Regions from separate parts of the Pseudonocardia sp. CA-142604 genome, predicted to be linked through region 3. Evidence: riboswitches for the same ligand, from Rfam matches in the RefSeq annotation. Region 3 holds a riboswitch; each other region holds the start of a gene.
What was found. Region 3 has a riboswitch for S-adenosylmethionine ahead of ACQPZQ_RS26050 (aminotransferase class V-fold PLP-dependent enzyme). Riboswitches for the same ligand answer to the same signal wherever they lie in the genome.

Region 1: another riboswitch for S-adenosylmethionine. It lies ahead of thrC (threonine synthase); the one in region 3 lies ahead of ACQPZQ_RS26050 (aminotransferase class V-fold PLP-dependent enzyme).
Region 2: another riboswitch for S-adenosylmethionine. It lies ahead of ACQPZQ_RS16990 (DUF1684 domain-containing protein); the one in region 3 lies ahead of ACQPZQ_RS26050 (aminotransferase class V-fold PLP-dependent enzyme).
Region 4: another riboswitch for S-adenosylmethionine. It lies ahead of ACQPZQ_RS16950 (FAD-dependent oxidoreductase); the one in region 3 lies ahead of ACQPZQ_RS26050 (aminotransferase class V-fold PLP-dependent enzyme).

Annotation. Positions count from the first base shown of each region.
Region 1 is NZ_CP192045.1:8,014,367-8,018,955, reverse strand. It holds gene ACQPZQ_RS36275 (hypothetical protein) at 506-919, shown strand; gene thrC (threonine synthase) at 1,113-2,384, opposite strand; SAM riboswitch class I at 2,393-2,509, opposite strand; gene holA (DNA polymerase III subunit delta) at 2,638-3,615, shown strand; gene rpsT (30S ribosomal protein S20) at 3,702-3,962, opposite strand; gene ACQPZQ_RS36255 (alpha/beta fold hydrolase) at 4,124-4,589, shown strand, end outside.
Region 2 is NZ_CP192045.1:3,726,986-3,731,574, reverse strand. It holds gene ACQPZQ_RS17000 (N-acetylmuramoyl-L-alanine amidase) at 1-856, opposite strand, end outside; gene ACQPZQ_RS16995 (flavin reductase family protein) at 1,451-2,002, opposite strand; gene ACQPZQ_RS16990 (DUF1684 domain-containing protein) at 1,999-2,823, opposite strand; SAM riboswitch class I at 3,113-3,206, opposite strand; gene ACQPZQ_RS16985 (sodium:solute symporter family protein) at 3,812-4,589, shown strand, end outside.
Region 3 is NZ_CP192045.1:5,742,443-5,747,031, reverse strand. It holds gene ACQPZQ_RS26055 (methionyl-tRNA formyltransferase) at 1-207, opposite strand, end outside; gene ACQPZQ_RS26050 (aminotransferase class V-fold PLP-dependent enzyme) at 297-1,670, opposite strand; SAM riboswitch class IV at 1,705-1,820, opposite strand; gene ACQPZQ_RS26045 (aminotransferase class V-fold PLP-dependent enzyme) at 1,911-3,419, opposite strand; gene ACQPZQ_RS26040 (alpha/beta hydrolase family protein) at 3,419-4,589, opposite strand, start outside.
Region 4 is NZ_CP192045.1:3,717,796-3,722,384, forward strand. It holds gene ACQPZQ_RS16940 (cytochrome P450) at 1-94, shown strand, start outside; gene ACQPZQ_RS16945 (hypothetical protein) at 198-1,538, opposite strand; SAM riboswitch class I at 1,867-1,960, shown strand; gene ACQPZQ_RS16950 (FAD-dependent oxidoreductase) at 2,254-3,426, shown strand; gene ACQPZQ_RS16955 (GNAT family N-acetyltransferase) at 3,423-3,911, shown strand; gene ACQPZQ_RS16960 (amino acid ABC transporter permease) at 3,908-4,589, shown strand, end outside.

The DNA of each region.
Region 1 (4,589 bases), 2.3 Mb from region 3:
ATTGAATGTTCTGGATCACACTCGGGAAGGCGTCCCGGTCGTCCTCCGGGGTCGAACCGGGCGGTTTGCTCTGCTTCGTGACGCCTGGGGACGCGTCGTCGTGCCGTCCGTCTGCGGAGCCGGCCGACCGGCCGGATCCTTCGTCGTCCATCGGGTTACCCGCCGAATGCGTGCTTCTGTGGCTTCGTCTCCGGTCTGAGCAGCGCGGTGGCGACCGGCGCTGTGCTCGGCAAGGGTCGGCCGAAGCCGGACGGATCTTCGGTGGGGAAGGCGAAACGCGGCCGCTCAGTTGTTGTTTCGAACTGCGGATCCGCCGCGTGCGACAGGAGCGCGAAGTGACCTGGTGCAGTGGAATGCGGGCACTCGTGAGTGGGTCGCCGCTGTTCTTCGTCGGGGTCGTGATCCATGGAATTCGCTGAGCGTGAACGAGCACACCACGTCCGCGGCCGCCGAACCGGAAGCCACTGAACAAACCAGGGGCTGTGCAGCCTGCGGGACTGTCGCCGTGGGACGCCCGCTGCTCGTGGCGAGCGTGGTGAACATCCTCGATCCGGAGGAACCCGGGCAGGACCTCGCCACGTTCGTGCTCGTGAGCCCGGCGTGGATCGTTCTCGACGCCTGCTACGCCGAGATCCGGGTGTCGCGGGTGCGCCGGGCGCGGCGGGGTGACCAGCGGTGGCCGGAGCGGCTCGCCGGCCGGCGGACGAGCTATCTCATCACTCTCGCTACCGCGATTACCTTGCGCGGCGGCGGCGTCGACGTCGTCCTGATCGAGGGTGACGGCGACGTGGTCACGGTGCTTCTCGCGTCGGCGATCCTGCACCCGATCTACGCGTTACGCCCAACTCCACCCTGCTGCCGAAGCCGTTCTCCGTTCCGGGCACGCCGAGGCCGACGCTGCTCTACTTCGCCCGGCTGAAGGCGACTTGGAGCGCTCACCCTTGCGGGTCGTCAGCAAGGGCAGCCCGTTGCCGGCTCCACGTCGCAGCCCGTCATGGCGTCTACCGCTCCGCCGTGTTCCCCGCCCGCAGCGCTGTCCGGGTGCAGCCCCCGGGTCAGCGTCCCCCGGGGCTGCGTCCTGCGGCCAGGGGCCCAAGGCCCGGCCGGTGGGCTCAGAGACCGCGCTCGGCGAGGGCCTCGCGCACGGCCTTGCTGGTGGACGGGACCGTGGCCGACGGGCCGATCTGACCGGCCACCGCGTCGAGGGTCTTGAGACCGTCGCCGGTGATCAGCAGCACGGTCTCGGCGTCGGGGTCGAGCGCGCCCGACTCCACCAGCTTCTTCGTGGTGGCCACGGTGACTCCACCGGCGGTCTCGGCGAAGACACCCTCGGTGCGTGCGAGCAACCGGATGGCGTCCACCACCTCGGCGTCGCTGACGTGCGCGATCGCGCCACCGGTGCGGCGCACCGCGTCAAGGACGTAGGGGCCGTCGGCGGGGTTGCCGATCGCGAGTGAGCGGGCGATCGTGTCGGGGCGTACGGGCTGCACCACGTCGTGGCCGTCCTCGAACGCCTTGGCCACCGGCGAGCAGCCCGTGGCCTGCGCACCGAACACGCGGTAGGGCGTGGCATCCACCAGGCCCAGCTTTCCGAGCTCGGTGAAGCCCTTGTCCACCTTGGTCAGCTGCGACCCCGACGCCACGGGCACCACGACCTGCTGCGGCAGCCGCCACCCGAGCTGCTCGGCCACCTCGTAGCCGAGGGTCTTGGAGCCTTCGGCGTAGTACGGCCGCACGTTGACGTTGACGAACGCCCAGTCCTCGTGCTCGGCGGCGAGCTCGGTGGCCAGCCGGTTCACGTCGTCGTAGTTGCCCTCGACCGCGAGCAGCGTGCCGTCGTACACGGCGGTGGTGAGCACCTTCGCCGTCTCCAGGGACGACGGGATGAGCACCACCGAGTCCCACCCGGCACGGGCCGCCGCGGCCGCCACGGCGTTGGCGAGGTTGCCCGTGGACGGGCAGGCGAGCACCGAGAAGCCCAGCTCGCGCGCGGCGGCGAGCGCCACGGCCACCACGCGGTCCTTGAAGGAGTGGGTGGGGTTGCCGGTGTCGTCCTTGACCCAGAGGTTGCGCAGGCCCAGAGCGGCGCCCAGGCGATCGGCCTTGATCAGGCGGGTGAGGCCGGGCTCGGTGTTGGGGTGCTCCTGCACGGTGGAGGGCACGGGGAGGAGCTGCCGGTAGCGCCAGATCGACTTCGGGCCGGCCTCGATGGACTCGCGGGTGACGGTGCCGAAGTCGTAGGCGACCTCGAGCGGCCCGAAGCACTGCGGGCACGCGAACTCCGCGGCGAGCGCGATCTGGTGGCCGCACTCGCGGCAGGAGAGGGCGCGGGCAGGCCCGAGGTCGTACGAGGTGGTGGCCGAGGCGTCGGCAGTCAAGGTCATGAGAAGTCTCCTCATCTTTCCCGCATCGTGCGGGTCGGAATTGGCACCGTGATCGAACGCGTGATCGCGCATCGCCGGTTGCCGGGGCTTCGCCGGGCCGTTCCCTCTGCCCCTCTGGATGAGCCATGTGAAGTTGTGTCCGGCAGTTCGGACCGCCGGATGCAAGACACGTTACGACACGATCGACTCGAATCCCAACCCGTGGCCCACGATCTGGGAGCCGGCTCACGCGTTGTCGGTGCCGTGCGCGAGCATGGACGACGTGCCCGCGCCATCCGCACCTGCGCCGCTGCACCTCGTCCTCGGCGAGGAGGAGCTGCTGGTCGAGCGCGCTGTCGAGCAGGTGGTGGCCGAGGTCAGGGTCGGCGAGCCCGGCGCCGAACTACGCCGGTATCGGGCGGCCGACCTCACACCGGCCGACCTGGCCGACAATCTCAGCCCGTCGCTCTTCGCCGAGGGCCGGGTGATCGTCCTGCAGGCCGCCCACGAGGTGGGCAAGGATCTGGCGGCGGCGATCGTCCAGCAGTCCGCCGATCCGGCCGAGGGCATCGTGCTGGTCGTGGTCCATGCGGGGGGCGCGCGCAACAAGCCGCTCGCCGACGCGCTGCGCAAGGGCGGCGCCGTCGTCACCATGTGCAACAAGATCACCCGCTCCGACGAACGGGCCGACTTCGTGCGGGCCGAGGCCCGGCGGGCCGGCGGTCGTATCGCGCCGGACGCCGTGGGCGTCATCCTCGAGGCGGTGGGGTCCGATCTGCGGGAGCTCGCCGCCGCGGTGGGCCAGCTCGTGGCCGACACGGGCGGCAAGGTGGACGAGCACGCGGTGCGCCGCTACCACCGGGGCCGGGCCGAGGCGTCGGGGTTCACGGTGGCCGACAAGGTGATGGCGGGCGACCGGGCCGGGGCGCTGGAGGCCCTGCGGTGGGCGATGGTGCTCGGCGTGGCGCCGGTGCTGGTGGCCGACGCCCTGGCCGACGGAGTACGCACGCTGGCCAAGGTGGGAGCGGCAGGCCGCGGCGATCCGAACCGGCTCGCGGGCACGCTCGGCATGCCGCCGTGGAAGATTCGCAAGGCCCAGTCGCAGGTTCGAGCCTGGCAGCCGGAGTCGCTCGCACTGGCCTTCGAGGCCGCCGCCGAGGTGAACGCCGACGTCAAGGGCGCGGCAGCCGATCCCGGCTACGCCCTTGAACGGGCAGTGCTGCGCATCTGCGCGGCGCGCGAGAGCCGCTGAGCGCGTCCCTCAGGGGGCGGCCGGCGAGTTGTCGAGCACACCACAACGGCGCCGCCCCGAAGGGCAGCGCCGTTGGGAGAGCCTGATCAGAGCGCGGCGACGCGCTTCGACAGCGCCGACTTGCGGTTGGCCGCCTGGTTCTTGTGGATGACGCCCTTGCTGGCCGCCTTGTCCAGGGCTCGGGCCGCCGAGCGCTGCAGCTCGATGGCCTTCTCGTTCTCGCCGGCCTCCACAGCCTCACGGAAGCGCCGCACCGCGGTGCGCACGGAGGACTTGACCGACTTGTTGCGCTGGCGGCGCTTCTCGTTGGTCTTGACCCGCTTGATCTGGGACTTGATGTTGGCCACGCGAATGCCTCGAGTTCTTCTTCGCCTTGTTCCGGTCGGCACCGGCGGCGGGGGATCGTGCGTTCACGCCGGGCGCTCAGCGGTCCATGCTACAGCTCGGCGACGACCGGTCGGAAATCGGCCCGGGCCCCCGCACCGAGAGTGACGCCTAGGCTACGTGCGTGACTGTGGTTCTGGTGCATGGCAACCCCGAGACCGAGGCGATCTGGGACCTGCTGAGCGAGCGGCTCGCCGCCCGCGGTCGGACCGATCAGGTGCGGTTGTCGCCGCCGGGCTTCGGCGCTCCGGTGCCGGACGGGTGGACGGCGACCGTCGACGAGTACCGCGACTGGCTGGTGGCCGAGCTGGAGAAGATCGGTGAACCGGTCGACCTGGTCGGTCACGACTGGGGCGGCGGCCATGTGCTCAACGTCGCGATGAGCCGTCCCGACCTGCTGCACAGCTGGTGCTCGGACGTCATCGGCATCTACGACCCCGACTACGTGTGGCACGACCTCGCGCAGGTCTGGCAGACACCCGGCGAGGGCGAGGAGGCGATCGAGGCTCGCCTCGCCATTCCCGTCGAGGAGCTCGCTGGAGGCCTGGTCGACCTCGGTATGGACCCAGGGGTGGCGCGGCGCGTCGCTC
Region 2 (4,589 bases), 2.0 Mb from region 3:
TGTAGTGCCAGCCCAGATAGGTCGGTTCCTTGACCAGCCTGATCGCATCATCCCATGTGCTTTCGGTGGTGTGGATGACGATGTAAGCGATGGACGACTCCTTGGGCCGCTCGGCGAGGTCGTGATTGCCGTAATCCGTAGGCTCCGGCCCGTACTGCTCGTAGGGGGCTGAAATCCACGTGCACCTCACCGATGACGGGCACTCGGTGTGTTCGGAGTGTCCTGCGGGCAGGTCCAGCGCACGGACCTGTGCGGTCCGCGATGCGACGGCCGGCTGCGCGGCAAGTGCGACGCGCTGCCCACTGTCCGTCGTATGCGCCTCACCGGAGCGGATCACGTCGAACACCTCGTCCGCGAAGTCCGCGGCGGCGGCCTGCGTGCCTGAGCCCGAGTAGCGGGCCACAGCGCCGTACCAGTCTGCGGGATCGCTGGTGAGTGGCTGCCCGAGTGTTTCCTGGTCGGTCGCGAGGAGTGCCGCGCCGCCCGCGATGTTGGCGGCGGGGTCGAGCCGGATGCGGTCCTCGGGCAGCCCGGTCAGCGACGCGGCGAGGGCAGCAGTACGGGAGGGATCCGGCGTCTTTGCCGAGGACCCGGCCGTGTCGTCCCGGTCATCGGCTACCGAGTGGGACTGTGCGAGCGCGGCGCGCAGGTCCGTCAGGTGCATAGGCCCGTATCCGCCGGAGACGCTGGGTCGTCCAGCGTGGGCGTCCCAGCGCGACTCGATGTAGGACACTGCGAGCAGCACGTCAATGGGGACGTGGTATCGCTGCGCGGCGGCAGTGAACGCCTCCTGGAGCACGCCCGGCATCACGACAGCGGGAGTCGCCGCACCCGCAGGTCCGACGAGGACGAACACGGTCAGAGATGCCGATGCCGTTCCAACCGCCAGGGCCGCGCGGAAACTCCCAGCATGAGCCTGCACAGACGAACTCCAAGGTCAGGGAATGACGATTCCCTCGCCTGACGAAGAACTTTTCTCCATGCCGAATACGGAACTCGTCTTCCGCAATTGTGGCAGAGCGGCGAGGAGGCAGGGAACGCCTCCGCGAACGCACCCGACGCCGGCTGGACCGGCGCTCACTCGACGACTACGAGCCCGTCTCGCATCTACGCGACGTCGATCGCGCAGCAACTCACTCCCGAGGCCGGCCCGGCCGACGCAGATAGTCGATCGATTTTTCGCCCGCCTGCTCGGAGGCGGATTTCTGAACGATGCCGTCGATATCCAGAGTCGAACAGAATCGGCCCCACGGTAGGATGTTCGATCACCGTCGCCACAACCGCAACATGGCGGCGGTCATATCGAGGATTCGGACCTACCTGCACAACCGGATCAACGACACCCTCCGGCCCAGCCCGGCATCGCTGCATCGACTCCCCCACGCCGTGCCCGCCTTCGTGCGCAACGCCCGCGATACCCGGCCGACCAGCGCCCGTTGACGCAGGCTGGTCAGCGGGACTCCTCGCGGGGCCGGGGAAGGATGAGCTCGTAGGCGCCGCGGTGGTACAGCAGCGGAGTCCGGGAGTGATCGGCGGCGAGTTCGAGCACACGGCCCAGGACGATCGTGTGGTCGCCGCCGTCGTGCTCACTGTGGAGCCTGCAGTGCACCCACGCGCACGCTCCCTCCAGGACCGGCGCGCCGTATCGGCTGGGCCGCCACCGCACACCGGCGAACTTGTCCACGCCGGACCGGGCGAAACCCGCGCTGTGGTGCTCCTGGTCGGCGGCCAGGATGTTCACGCAGAACGTGCCGACGTCGCGGATCCGGGGCCACGTCGACGACGTGCGGGACGGCGCGAAGCTCACCAGCGGCGGATCCAGCGACAGTGATGTGAACGACTGGCAGGTGAAACCGATCGGGCCGGACGGGCCGCGCGCGGTCACCACGACCACGCCGGAGGCGAAATGCCCGAGTACGTCCCGCATCACGGCCGCGTCGACCACCGGCTCCATGACGTCCGCGGTTTCCGTGGCGCGTACTACCCCCACCGTGCTGCTCATCGGACCTCCGGCCGCGCGGGGTCGCGCTCCCCGGCTTCGACGGCAACCGCCAGGCGGTTCTCCGCGGGAGGAAGCGGGCAGGTCGCGTACGCGGTGAACGCGCACGGCAGGTTGACGGTCCGGTTGAAGTCGATGCGCACCCGGCCCTCCGCATCCGGTTCGAGAGTCTTCAGCACGCGGCCCCCGCCGTATGTGGACGCGCCCGACGTGGCGTCGCGGAAATGCAGCACCAGCCCCTCTGCTTTCCCCCGCAACGCGACCAGTTCGTGGTCACCGCCGTACACGCTGAAATGCACCACCCCGACGGCGGTCGGGAAGTGCTGCAAGCCGTCGACGACGGCGCCCACGGTGATCCGCCGCGGCTGCGGATAGGCCGCGAACCTGCCGTCGACGACCCATCGTGCGTCGACCGGGAAGGTGGGAACGCCCGCGAACTCCGTGCGGGTGATCGCCTCGGGATCACGCACGCGCAACGCGTAGGAGTCGGTGCGGCGCACGACCTCCACTCTGCGCGGGCCGACCTCGACGAGCACGCCGGGCGTGCCGTCGACCGGCTCGAGCCGCGCCGTCGACGTCACCGGCATGTCACCGACCACCAGCCCATCGGCCTCGGCCGCGGTCACCTCCACACCGCCGTCGCCGGTGGCACGCCAGATGCCGGGCAGCCCCTCGAACGAGCGGGGTTCGGCGTCGAGCCAGTACAGGCCCGTGAGGCTGAGCCAACCGTGCGGGGTCCGCAGATCCGCCTCGCGCTCGGCATGCCAGTTCGCCCACTCGTCCCGCAGGTGCTGGTCGCTCGATCGGGAATCGGTGATGCTCATGCGCTCTCCTTGCAGGAACTTCGGCATCGGGAGAATCCACTGTGGACAGGACCTCGGCTGTACCGGCATCGCCGTGATCACCGCTGTGCAGAGCCCTGACGCGACGCGTCGGATCGTCCGTACGCGTCAGCGCAGGGGAACCAGGGTGGCCGGAGGGCCGGGATGGATCAGCGACAAAGAGCGGCCTGTGTGCGGCACAGATCGACGTGCCGACGTTTCGACCAGGTGGAGGTCAACCACGAGGACGACCGGGTGGCCACCCGCTGAGCGTGCGATCGACGCACGACATCTCCCATCGATCCTGGCGTTAGCACCCGGCGCCGTGAGGCACATGGTTGCTGCGGCTTCGACGAGCCAGATCTCTCGGCCGCTCTGGATGGACGACATCGAATGTAGGCGACCACCCGATGGATCTGTCAAGGATGTGACAAAGCCGGGCGTAGGGGACGAGACGCCTGGCCGGATCGTCCGGAGAGAGGGCGAGCCCGAGAGCGGCGCTGTGCCACCCGTTCCCCGGCTACGGCACGGGCTGTGGGGCACCTCCCCGGTGAGCCCGCCGGCGGCAGGCCAGGCAGCGTCAGGAAGGTCGCTGCGCCGCGACACACGTGACTATTCGGATGGTCCAGCCGAAGTAAAACTTCTGACGACCAAATGTCCGGTCGATTCGTCACGGCGCCACAGCAATTCTCACCATTCAAGAAGTAGATGTGCGCGCGACCATAAGAGCCGCCGATGCCTTGCTCTGATCTTGTCGTTCACATACAAAGGTGGACGTGTATGGCTACGTTCAGACCACAGCTGATCGACTGGATCTCGCCTTGCTCGCCGCGAACCAGCTGTGTGTCGACGACCGGCACTGTCGCCAGAGCTGACCGGTATATCCACCACGCTCCTGGTTCGCGTATTTTCGGCGCCCCGCCTTCTCTTTTCGACATTTCGGCGATCATCCTCCGATGCCGCGCCCCAGCCATATCCCTGGAGGAATGCGATGGCTCCCACCGATGTACCGCCTGCGCTCGGCCTGGCGCTCATGGCCGGGCTGGGCCTGTTCATGCTGACCATCGCGTTCGCGGTGCGCCGGATGGCACGCAGCACGCACGACTTCGTCATCGCAGGTCGGCGGATCGGGCTCGGCTTCGGGGTCGGGTCGGTCATCGCCGTCTGGACCTGGTCGATGGCGGTGATGCTGTCGTCGGCCCAGGCCTACACCTGGGGGACCTCCGGACTTCTCTGGTTCATCGTGCCGAACGGGCTCGCGGTCGTCGCCATGGTTCCCTTCGCATTGCGGCTGCGTCGTCAAATGCCTCGTGGGTACACGATCGTCGAGTTCGTCCGCGTCCGTTTCGCGAGCCGGTCCGCGAGCACCGTCATCCTCGTCGCGATGCTTCTCGGACTGCTCGCCGAGATCTTCATCAATCTGTATGGCGTCGTTCTCGTGATGGGCGTGGTGTTCGGGCTCAACACGACGACCGTGCTGCTCGTGACGCTCGCGATCGTCATGGTCTACTCCTATTTCGGTGGTCTCTGGACATCAGCCGTCACGGCCACCTTCACCACCTTGCTCATCACCGTTCCCGCAGCGATCGTCGTGTTGTACGTGCTGGCGAAAGCCGGCGGCGCCGACCTCGTGTTCGCGAGGGTCGGAGAGGCCGGCCCGACCCGGCTGAGCGTGTTCGACCCGGCCGCCGCTGCCGGTTTCGGCATCTCGCTGGCGCTCGGGCTGCTCGCCTCGACGATGGCCGACCAGACGTTCTGGCAGAAGGTCT
Region 3 (4,589 bases):
CACCTCCGCGTCGTCGGCCCGGGTGCGCACCAGCACGGGGATGCCGTGCTTGGCCGCGAGCTCGGCCACGGAGTCGTTGAAGATCGTCTCGTACGGGTTGTCGCTCTCCGGGTGTGTGACGACCAAGGGGACCTCGTGCCCGGCCGCGAGTACCGCGTCCAACGTCCGATGGCCCCACGTCATGTAGCCGAACACGACGACGCGCATGCAGCACTCCTCCCCGCCCGATGTGTGATCGAAAAGGAGGATAGCTGCTTGTTAGGTTTGCCTGTCCAACGTCGCCGGGATCGGGATGCTCAATCCGAGCTGCAGGCGGAGGCCCCCGTGCCGAGAGCCAGGTCGCCCACGACCCCGAGGGGATCGTGGTCGCGCGGGTCGGGCGTCGGCACCCACCGCCCGTCGACACGTCCGTAGGTCCAGTCCGGGCCCTGCGTGACGAGCTGCCGGAGCGCCTCCACCAGCCGATCCACGTGTTCCTCGGTGGTGCCGATCCCGATGCTCGCGCGCAGCGCCTCGCCGTTCTCCCCGCAGAGCCTGAGCAGCAGCGGGTGGGCGCAGAAGCGGCCGTCCCGGACGCCGATCCCGTGCTCGGCGGACAGGTACGCGGCCACCCGTCCCGATGGGTGCTGCGCCGGGAGGGAGAAGCTCTGCACGGCGACGCGTTCGGTGCTGTCCGACCAGATCCGCAACGTCCGCACCTCCAGCACGGTGGCGAGACCCGCCGCGAGCCGGTCCGAGAGCGCGCGCTCGTGCGCGAGCGCCGCTCCGTCGAGTACCGGGGCGAGCGTGCGGCAGGCCTGTGCAAGCGCCGCCGCGCCGAGCACGTTCGGCGTGCCGCCCTCGTGCCGGTGCGGGGCGGAGGCCCAGATCGTGTGGTCCACCTCGACCTCCCGCACCGCGCCACCACCCGCGAGGTACGGCGTGCCCACGTCGAGCCAGTCACGCCGGCCGACGATCACGCCCGCACCGTAGGGGGCGTAGAGCTTGTGGCCGGAGAGAGCCACGTAGTCGATGCCTGTTTCGGCGATGTCGATGCTGCGGTGCGGCGCGAGTTGGGCGGCGTCGACCACCACCCGAGCGCCCCACCGGTGGGCGATCTCGACGATCCGGTCCAGCGGCAGGACCTCACCGGTGACGTTGGATGCGCCCGTCACGGCGACCAGGGCCACGGACGTCGATGCAAGGGCGGCCTCGAGGCCCGCGAGGGTCTCCTCCACGGTGTCGGCGGCCCGCAGCACCTGGTGGGCGCCGGTCTGCCAGGGGAGCAGGTTCGCGTGGTGCTCCACGTCCAGGCACAGGACGGTGCCCGGCACGCACCCGGCGAGCAGGTTCAGCGAGTCGGTGGTGTTGCGGGTGAACACCACCACGTCGTCCTCGGGCCGGGCGCCGACGAACTCGCCGACCGTGGCGCGCGCTGCTTCGAGGAGCGCGGTGCTGACCTGGGAGGCGTAGCCCGCGCCGCGGTGCACCGACGCGTAGTAGGGCAGCAAGTCGGCGACGTGGGCGGCCACGGAGCGCAGGGCAGGCGCGCTGGCGGCGAGATCGAGGTTGGCGTACGCCACGTTCCCGCCCGTGACCAGCGGCACCCGGAGGTCGTTGCCCACCACCGGGGGAAGCTCGCGTGACGTGGTGGACGAGATGTCGGAGGGAGCAAGAACGAGCGACAACATGGTCTCCTCATGAGGGGACCCGGCGACGCAGGCGGGTCCGCGCTTGCCACCGGACACCCCGCCCGGCGGCCTGGTCGTCACCCGGAGCACCCCACCGCGGAGGAGGGTTGCCGGCCAGCGAGCCGGGGCTTGGTGCTGGCACTCATGACCTGTCACCGACGCTACGTCGGCGTTCGATCGATCGTCAAGCCGCCCGTTGCCGCCGCCACAGGAGGATGGCGGCAACGGGGACGCGGCCCGCTAGACGTGCGTCGATTCGGAGTGGCCGGGATCGCGACGATCGTCCGGATCGTTCGCGAGGACCTTCGCCGCCTCATCGCGAAGTGACTCCCACAACGCGTCGACGTGCGAGGACTCCGTGAGCAGCGATCCGATGGCGACCCGGATGACATAGCGGCCGCCCACCGTGGTGTGGGTGAGGAACGCGCTGCCCGAGGCGTTGACGCGCTCGAGCACGGTGCGGGTGGCGCGATCGTCCGCCTCCGGCCCGTCGCCCGTGACGACACGCAGGCACACCAGTGCGAGCGACGGCTCGGCCGCGAGCTCGAACGTGGGGTCCTCGCGCACCTGGCCGGCGAGCTTCTCGGCCAGTGCGAGGTGCGAGCGGATGTGCGCCCGAAGACCGGACAGCCCGTGGCCGTGCACGACCGCCCACAGCTTCAGCGCACGGAAGCGGCGACCGAGCGGCACCTGCCAGTCGCGGTAGTCCACGACGAAGCCCGACTCCGAGGCGGCGTTGCGGAGGAACTCGGGAGTGATCGAGAGCGCGGCCGGGAGCGCGGCGGCGTCCCGCACCCAGAACAGCGACGCGTCGAACGCCGTGAGCAGCCATTTGTGGGCGTTCGTGCAGAACGAGTCGACGAGTTCGACGCCGTCGAGCAGGTGGCGGAGTTCGGGACACAGCGCCGCCACACCGGCCCACGCGGCGTCGACGTGCACCCAGGCTCCGTGCTCGGCTGCCGCGTGCGCGATCTCCCGCACCGGGTCGATCGCGCCGGTTCCCGTCGTGCCGATGGTGGCGCAGACCAGAACCGGCCGCAGCCCTGCCTCGGAGTCGGCCCGGAGCGCGGCGGCCAGGGCGTCGGGCGACATCGCGAGCGAGCCCGGCGACGGCTCGATGATCCGCAGCGCTTGTTTGCCCAGCCCGACGACCCGCACGGCCTTCGCGAGTGCGGAGTGCGTCTCGGCCGTGGCGTAGACGCGCTCCGTGCCGTCGACGCCGCGTTCCCGCCAGTCCGGGTTGCTGCGGTGCAGGGCCGCGAGGAGCGCCACGAGCGCAGCCGACGACGCGGAGTCCTGGATCGACCCGCCCCCGCCGCCTGCGAACGTGAAGGACGGGTCCAGTCCGAGCGCGGCCGCCATGGCGTCGAGCAGCACCTGCTCCACCTCGGTGGCAGCGGGCGAGGTGGCCCAGAGCATCCCCTGTACACCGAGACCGGTGGAGAGCATGTCGCCGAGCAGCGAGTGCAGCGAGGCGTTGGCCGGGAAGTAGCCGAAGAAGCCGGGGTGCTGCCAGTGGGTGGTGGCAGGCACCACCACGCGGTCGATCTCGTCGAGCAGGCCGGCGAGCGGCTGCGGCTCCTCGGGCAGGCCTGCGGCCAGCAGCGTGGGTGTCAGCTGCTCGCGCACCCATCCCGGCTGGACGTCGGGTAGCACGGGCCGGTCGGCGACGCCGGCTCGGTAGTCCGCGATCCAGTCGACGACGGCGTGACCGAGCCTGCGGAACTCCTCAGGGTCGACGTCGGGCATCAGAACCTCTCGCTCATCCAGTTGGTGACCAGGTTGAGCACCTCGGAGTCGATCGTCGTATCGATCGTCGGGTACTCGGTGATGGCGCCCGTGGTGGCCGGCTGCATCAGATGGTTGAGCTCGGCGAAGGTGCGGATCGTCACGTCCGGTTTGCCGGCGAGCAGCGTCCGCAGCGCGGGTTCACTCTGGGTCGGTGGCACCTGGAGGTCCTTTGCGCCGAAGATGGCGAGCACCGGCACCTGCAGCGCCCGCAGGGCCGGCGCGGGGTCGTAGGTGAGCACAGCGCGGTACGCGGGCGTTGCCGGGAGCTGGGCCTCGAGCTCCGCGGCGCTCGGACGCTGGTCCTCGGGCAGCGCAGAGGTCTGCTGGGCGATGCGGTCGCGGGACAGCTGCCGGGCGGCGTCGTAGTTCTGCGCCCGCAGCAGCCCACTGAGATTGCGTACGTAGTCGATCTGGGCCTGGACCTGCTCCGGGGGCGCGCCTGCCTGCTGGAAGAGCAACCGGTTCTGCAGGACGAGCACCTCCTCCCCGGTGACGGCCGGGGCAGCCATGAGCACGACGAACGCTACCCCGCCCGCGCCGGCACGCTGGGCGACGAGCGGCGCGAGGTAGCCGCCCTCGCTGTGGCCGAGCAGCCCGATCTTCGCGGGGTCGATCTCGGCACGGGTCTTCAAGAACGCGAGCCCGGCCAGTGCGTCGCCGGTGAGGTCGTCGTAGCTCGACTGCTGAAGATCGCCGGTCGAGCCCCCGACGCCGCGGTCGTCCACCCGCAGGACGGCGTAGCCGGCGCGGGTGATCGCGTCGGCGAGCACCAGGAACGGCTTGTGTCCCGCGATCGTCTCGTCGCGGTCCTGCGCGCCGCTGCCGGTGATCAGCATGACCGCGGGAAACGGTCCTTCCCCCTCGGGGAGAGTCAGCGTCCCGGCCACGGTCAGCGGACCGCTCGGGTACGTCACGTCCTCGCTGCGGTACGGGAAGGGCGGCTGCGGCTCCTGCGGTCGTCCGACATCGGGCAATGCGCCTGCGGACAGCGTGAACGGGGCGGTCTGCCCGCCTTGGCTGTAGCTCCCGGCGATCGTGCCGTCCTGGTTCAGGGTGCCGTCGAAGGTGGCGCCGCCCGGGACGTCGGGCAGGTGGAACGAGACGGCGTCGCCGTCGAGGCGCACGTCC
Region 4 (4,589 bases), 2.0 Mb from region 3:
CGTTGCGCCCGAGGACGTGCAGTGGCGCACGGGCGCCCGCGTCCGGGGTCCACGGGCGCTGCCGCTGGCGTGGGGCCCCGAAAAACGGAGATAGGAAGAACGGAACCGAAGCTCGTCGCCGCCGATTCACAAGCCTCGGGCAGGCGGCGGCGCGGAAGCAGGTCGCCGAGTCGGTAGCCGGCCGAGATGCGTGCGGGTCATGGGTACGCGGCTCCGCGAAGCTGGTTGCTGTCAGGGCGCGGGCGCTTCGCGCGTGGGTCGGAGTCAGCTTCGTCCGCCTCGTTCTCGTCGTCACGCTGTCGCTTCGGACGTACGTCGGCCGGTTGTGGTGGAACGGTCGCGCGGGATCCGCCCGCCGGTGTGGCCGCCCACGACGAGTCCATCTCGTTCTCCTCCGAGTCGATCTCCTCCCACTCGGAGTCCGAGTAGTCGGGCTGCTGAGAACTGCCGATCCCCAGCTCCAGCGCATCGCCCGTCCGCACCAGAACATCGCCGTTCCAGTCCCACCCCACGTCCTGCGCCTTCTGCATCACCTCATCCCGCGCATCGCCTTGCAGCCACGCGGGCAGCGTCCATCCACTGAACAACTGTCCGTGAGAACCAGATGCGACCAGTTCGTACCCCAACTCCTTTCCGATGTGCTCGTTGACGGCGTCGATGGTCCACTGGCACGCCCCACACGCGCTCTTGACCCCGCCCATCGCAACTTCCTTGATCTTCCCCTCGCCCAGTGGCCAGCGGTTCCGGCGCCAGCTCTCGATCTGTTCCCCTGCCAGGGTCATCTCACCGTGTACGGAACCGTTCGCTTCGTCCTCGGGTCCGTCCTCCCACCTCGGCCCTTGCGTCACCGCGGCGGCGATCCTCCCCAGCTCCTCTGCGTGGTCGGGATGCGCTCGTTGGTAATCCCCCGTGAGCAGAGCTCGATACTTCGTCTGATCCCAGAGCTGATGTTCGCTTTTCCGGCCATACGTGAGCTGTGATTCCCCCCGAGTTCCGACGTCCAGCAGGTGGTCTATTCCTGCAGTCTGCGCCTCTTCGCTCAGTCCCCTTTTGCCCGAGTTGGCGGCGAGCAGCATGCCGGCACCGGCGACGTCGCTGGCCGCTACATGCGGCGTGTTCGTGTGGGCGACGGCGTCGTACACGATCCGAGCGATCCTGTCCGTCATCCGCAGTCCTGCTGGGTGAGGACTGGTCGTGTTCGGGTTCTTCTGCCTGTATCTCGGCAACCTGGCGGCGCCCTTTGCCCGGGGAGCATCGACGGATTCGTCGCGTACGGTCCCGGGATCGGCCCTGTCGGGTACTCGCTGCACCGGACGTACCTCGATGGAGTTGCCTTCCGCTGCCGCGCAATTGTTTTCCATCGCGCCGCCGCTCTCCATCGCGAACCGGGTCTCCATGCCGGCGCCCAGCGTCGTCACCAGGGCCCGGGCGGGAGAAGGCAGGACGTTCTGCACCGCAGGTCGCCGAACATGCTCGCTGTGGGCCAGTTCTTGCCGTCGGGCCTGGAAGACGTGCGTCACGGCGGCGTTGCCCGCCATGCGCTGCAGGCTGTGGAGCCCGGAGGCAGGGGTAGGTCGAGACGATCGGCGACTGTCGGACTGCTTGTGCGGGGTGTCGGCTCGCTTGTACTGCGCCTGCACGAGCAATCCTCCTCGAGGCCGGATCCGCTGGTGTCGAGGTTGCTCGGCGTCACGGGGACCGTGGTACGCGCGTCGCTGGTGGTGGTCGCGCTGGCAGCACGATTTCTGCCATCGCTCACCCGCGCCCCGTCGGATCCGGTCACGGCAGCCGGTCGTCACGCGTCGGATACGCGCGTGTTCGTCACATCCTTGACAGATCCATCGGGTCGTCGCCTACATTTGCTGTCGTCCATCCAGAGCGGCCGAGAGATCTGGCTCGTCGAAGCCGCAGCAACCATGTGCCTTACGGCGCCGGGTGCTAACGCCAGGATCGATGGGAGACATCGTGCGTCGATCGCACGCCCGGCCGGCGGTCATCCGCTCGTCGACGTGGTTGACGTCCACATGGTCGAAGCGTCGGCATGTTGATCTGTGCCGCACGCAGGCCGATCTTTGTCGCTGATTGACCCCGGCCTCCGGGCCAACCCGCGTCCCGTGCGCTGACGCGTAGGGGCGGTTTCCGGCGCGTCGCGTCAGATCTTCGTGAACGGTGGTTCCGGCGGTGCCGGACGAGCCGTGCGTCCACAGTGGACTCTCTATTGCTCGCGCTCCCTGCTGTCGTAGGAGGACGGTCATGCCGGCATTCCCGCATATCCCGGTGCAGCGCCGCTCGTCGAGATCGGCACGCACCGGCGTGGTCGATGTCGTGGTCATCGGCGGCGGTGTGGTCGGTGCGGCGGCTGCATGGCAGCTCGCCGGTCGCGATCGCGACGTGGTGCTGCTCGATCAACTCGAGACCGGCCGGGTGCGTGGTGTTCCGTACGGGTCGGCGGAGATCTACCGGCAGACCTATTCCTCGGCGCGGTACGTGCGGCTCGCCGCTGAGGCTCTGCCGCTGTGGCGGGAGGTGGAAGCCCAGACGGGCGCCGCGCTGCTGCAGATCACCGGGGGTGTCGACCACGGCGACCCGCGAGGCACGAGAGTGCTTGCCGAATCCCTTGCCAAGCACGGCATCGCCCACGAGTGGCTCGATCCCGACGAGGCATCGGCCCGGTGGCCGGGGATGGTGTTCAGCGGCCCGGTGCTGTACCAGCCGGACCGCACCGGCCGCATTCATGCAGGCCAGGCCGTCGCCGCTCTGACCGCCGCCGCCGTCGCGCATGGGGCGGTGGTCAAGCGTTCCACACCGGCGACGGCGATCGCGGTGCGCGGCGACGATCTCGTCGAGGTCGCGACGCCACGTGGTCCTGTTCGCGCTCGCCGGGCGGTGGTGGCGGTCGGAGCCCGCACCGCGGAATTGCTGGACGGGCTCGTCGAGCTGCCCAGGCTCCGGGTGACGCAGGAGCAGCCCACGAACTTTCCGCTATGGGGCGGCGCCGGTTCGTTTCCTGCGCGCCAGGTCGCATGGCCGACGTTCGTCCATCACGTTGCTCCGGAGGACGGCTGGCCCGGGAGCGTCCACGGCACGGCCACTGCCGAGGGCTGTGTGAAGCTCGGGTTCCGCGGCGTGGGGCCGGAGATGCATCCGGACCGGCCGTCGTTCGCGCCGGACCCGGCGCAGCTGCGCAGACTGCAGGAGTACGTGGCCGCCTTCCTGCCGGGCCTTGACCACCGGGTGCCCCAACCGCTCGGCTGTACCCGCACCTCCACGCCGGACGAGAGATTCGTGCTGGACACGGCTGGCCCTCTCGTCGTCGGCGCGGGGTTCTCGAGCCACGGCTTCGCGTTCGCTCCGGCGCTGGGGCGAGTGCTCGCCGACCTCTCCACCGGCGCGATGGACCGCGCCCCTGCGGCGGCCGCTCGATGAGCTCTCCGGCGCTGGAGGTCCGTCACGTCGCCTACACCGATCCGCTCGTGGTCCCGATGCTCACCGAGCTGGATCACGAGTACACGACCCGCTACGGACACTCGCTCGGCGACATCGGCGAGGAGATGCGCCGTCGACCGCAGGAGTTCGGCGCACCGGACGGCGGGCTGATCCTCCTGCTCGCCGGCGGCGATCCGGTGGCGGGTGGCGCCTTCCGCCGCTTCGACGACCGCACGGCAGAGCTCAAGCGGATCTGGACGCACTCCGCGCACCGCCGCCGGGGTCTGGCCCGACGGGTGCTCAGCGAGCTCGAGCGGGAGATCGCTGCACGCGGGTACCGGCGGATCTACCTGACCACCGGACCGCGGCAGCCGGAGGCCAAGGGCCTCTACCTGGCCACGGGCTACTCGCCGCTCTACGACCCGGGGTTGCCGGCCGAGCAGATCGGCAAGCACCCCTTCGAGAAGGAAGTGAGCTCTCGATGAGCGCAGCTCCCGACACCGCAACCGTGATCACGAACGGCCGACCGAGGGGCGCCGAGGACCTCGACGAACGGCTCGTCGTGGTGCCGGCCCGGCACCCGTGGCGCTGGGCGGCCACGGTCGTCGTCGCGGTGCTGCTCGCGATGGCGATCAACGCGCTCGTCACCAACCCCGCGTGGGACTGGCCCACCGTCGGGCAGTTCCTCTTCGCGCCGTCGATCCTGCGGGCGGTCGCGCTGACTCTGCAGCTGACGGTGCTCGGGATCGTCATCGGTTTCGTCCTCGGCACGCTGCTCGCGCTCATGCGGCTCTCGCCGAATCCGCTGCTGCGCTCCGTCAGCTGGACCTACATCTGGATCTTCCGGTCCGTGCCGCTGATCCTGCAGCTGCTGTTCTGGTACAACCTGGCGCTGCTCTACCGCGCGATCAGCTTCGGAATCCCGTTCGGGCCCGCCTTCTTCTCGGTCGGCACGATGGACCTCGTCAGCCCCGTCACGGCCGCGGTGCTGGGGCTCGCGCTGCACCAGGCCGCCTACGCCGCCGAAGTGGTGCGTTCGGGCTTCCTCTCGGTGGACCAGGGGCAGCTCGAGGCGGCAGCGGCGCTCGGCATCCCGAAGCTGCGTCAGTTCCGCCGGATCCAGCTCCCGCAGGCGATGCGGACGATCCTGCCGACCGCGGGCA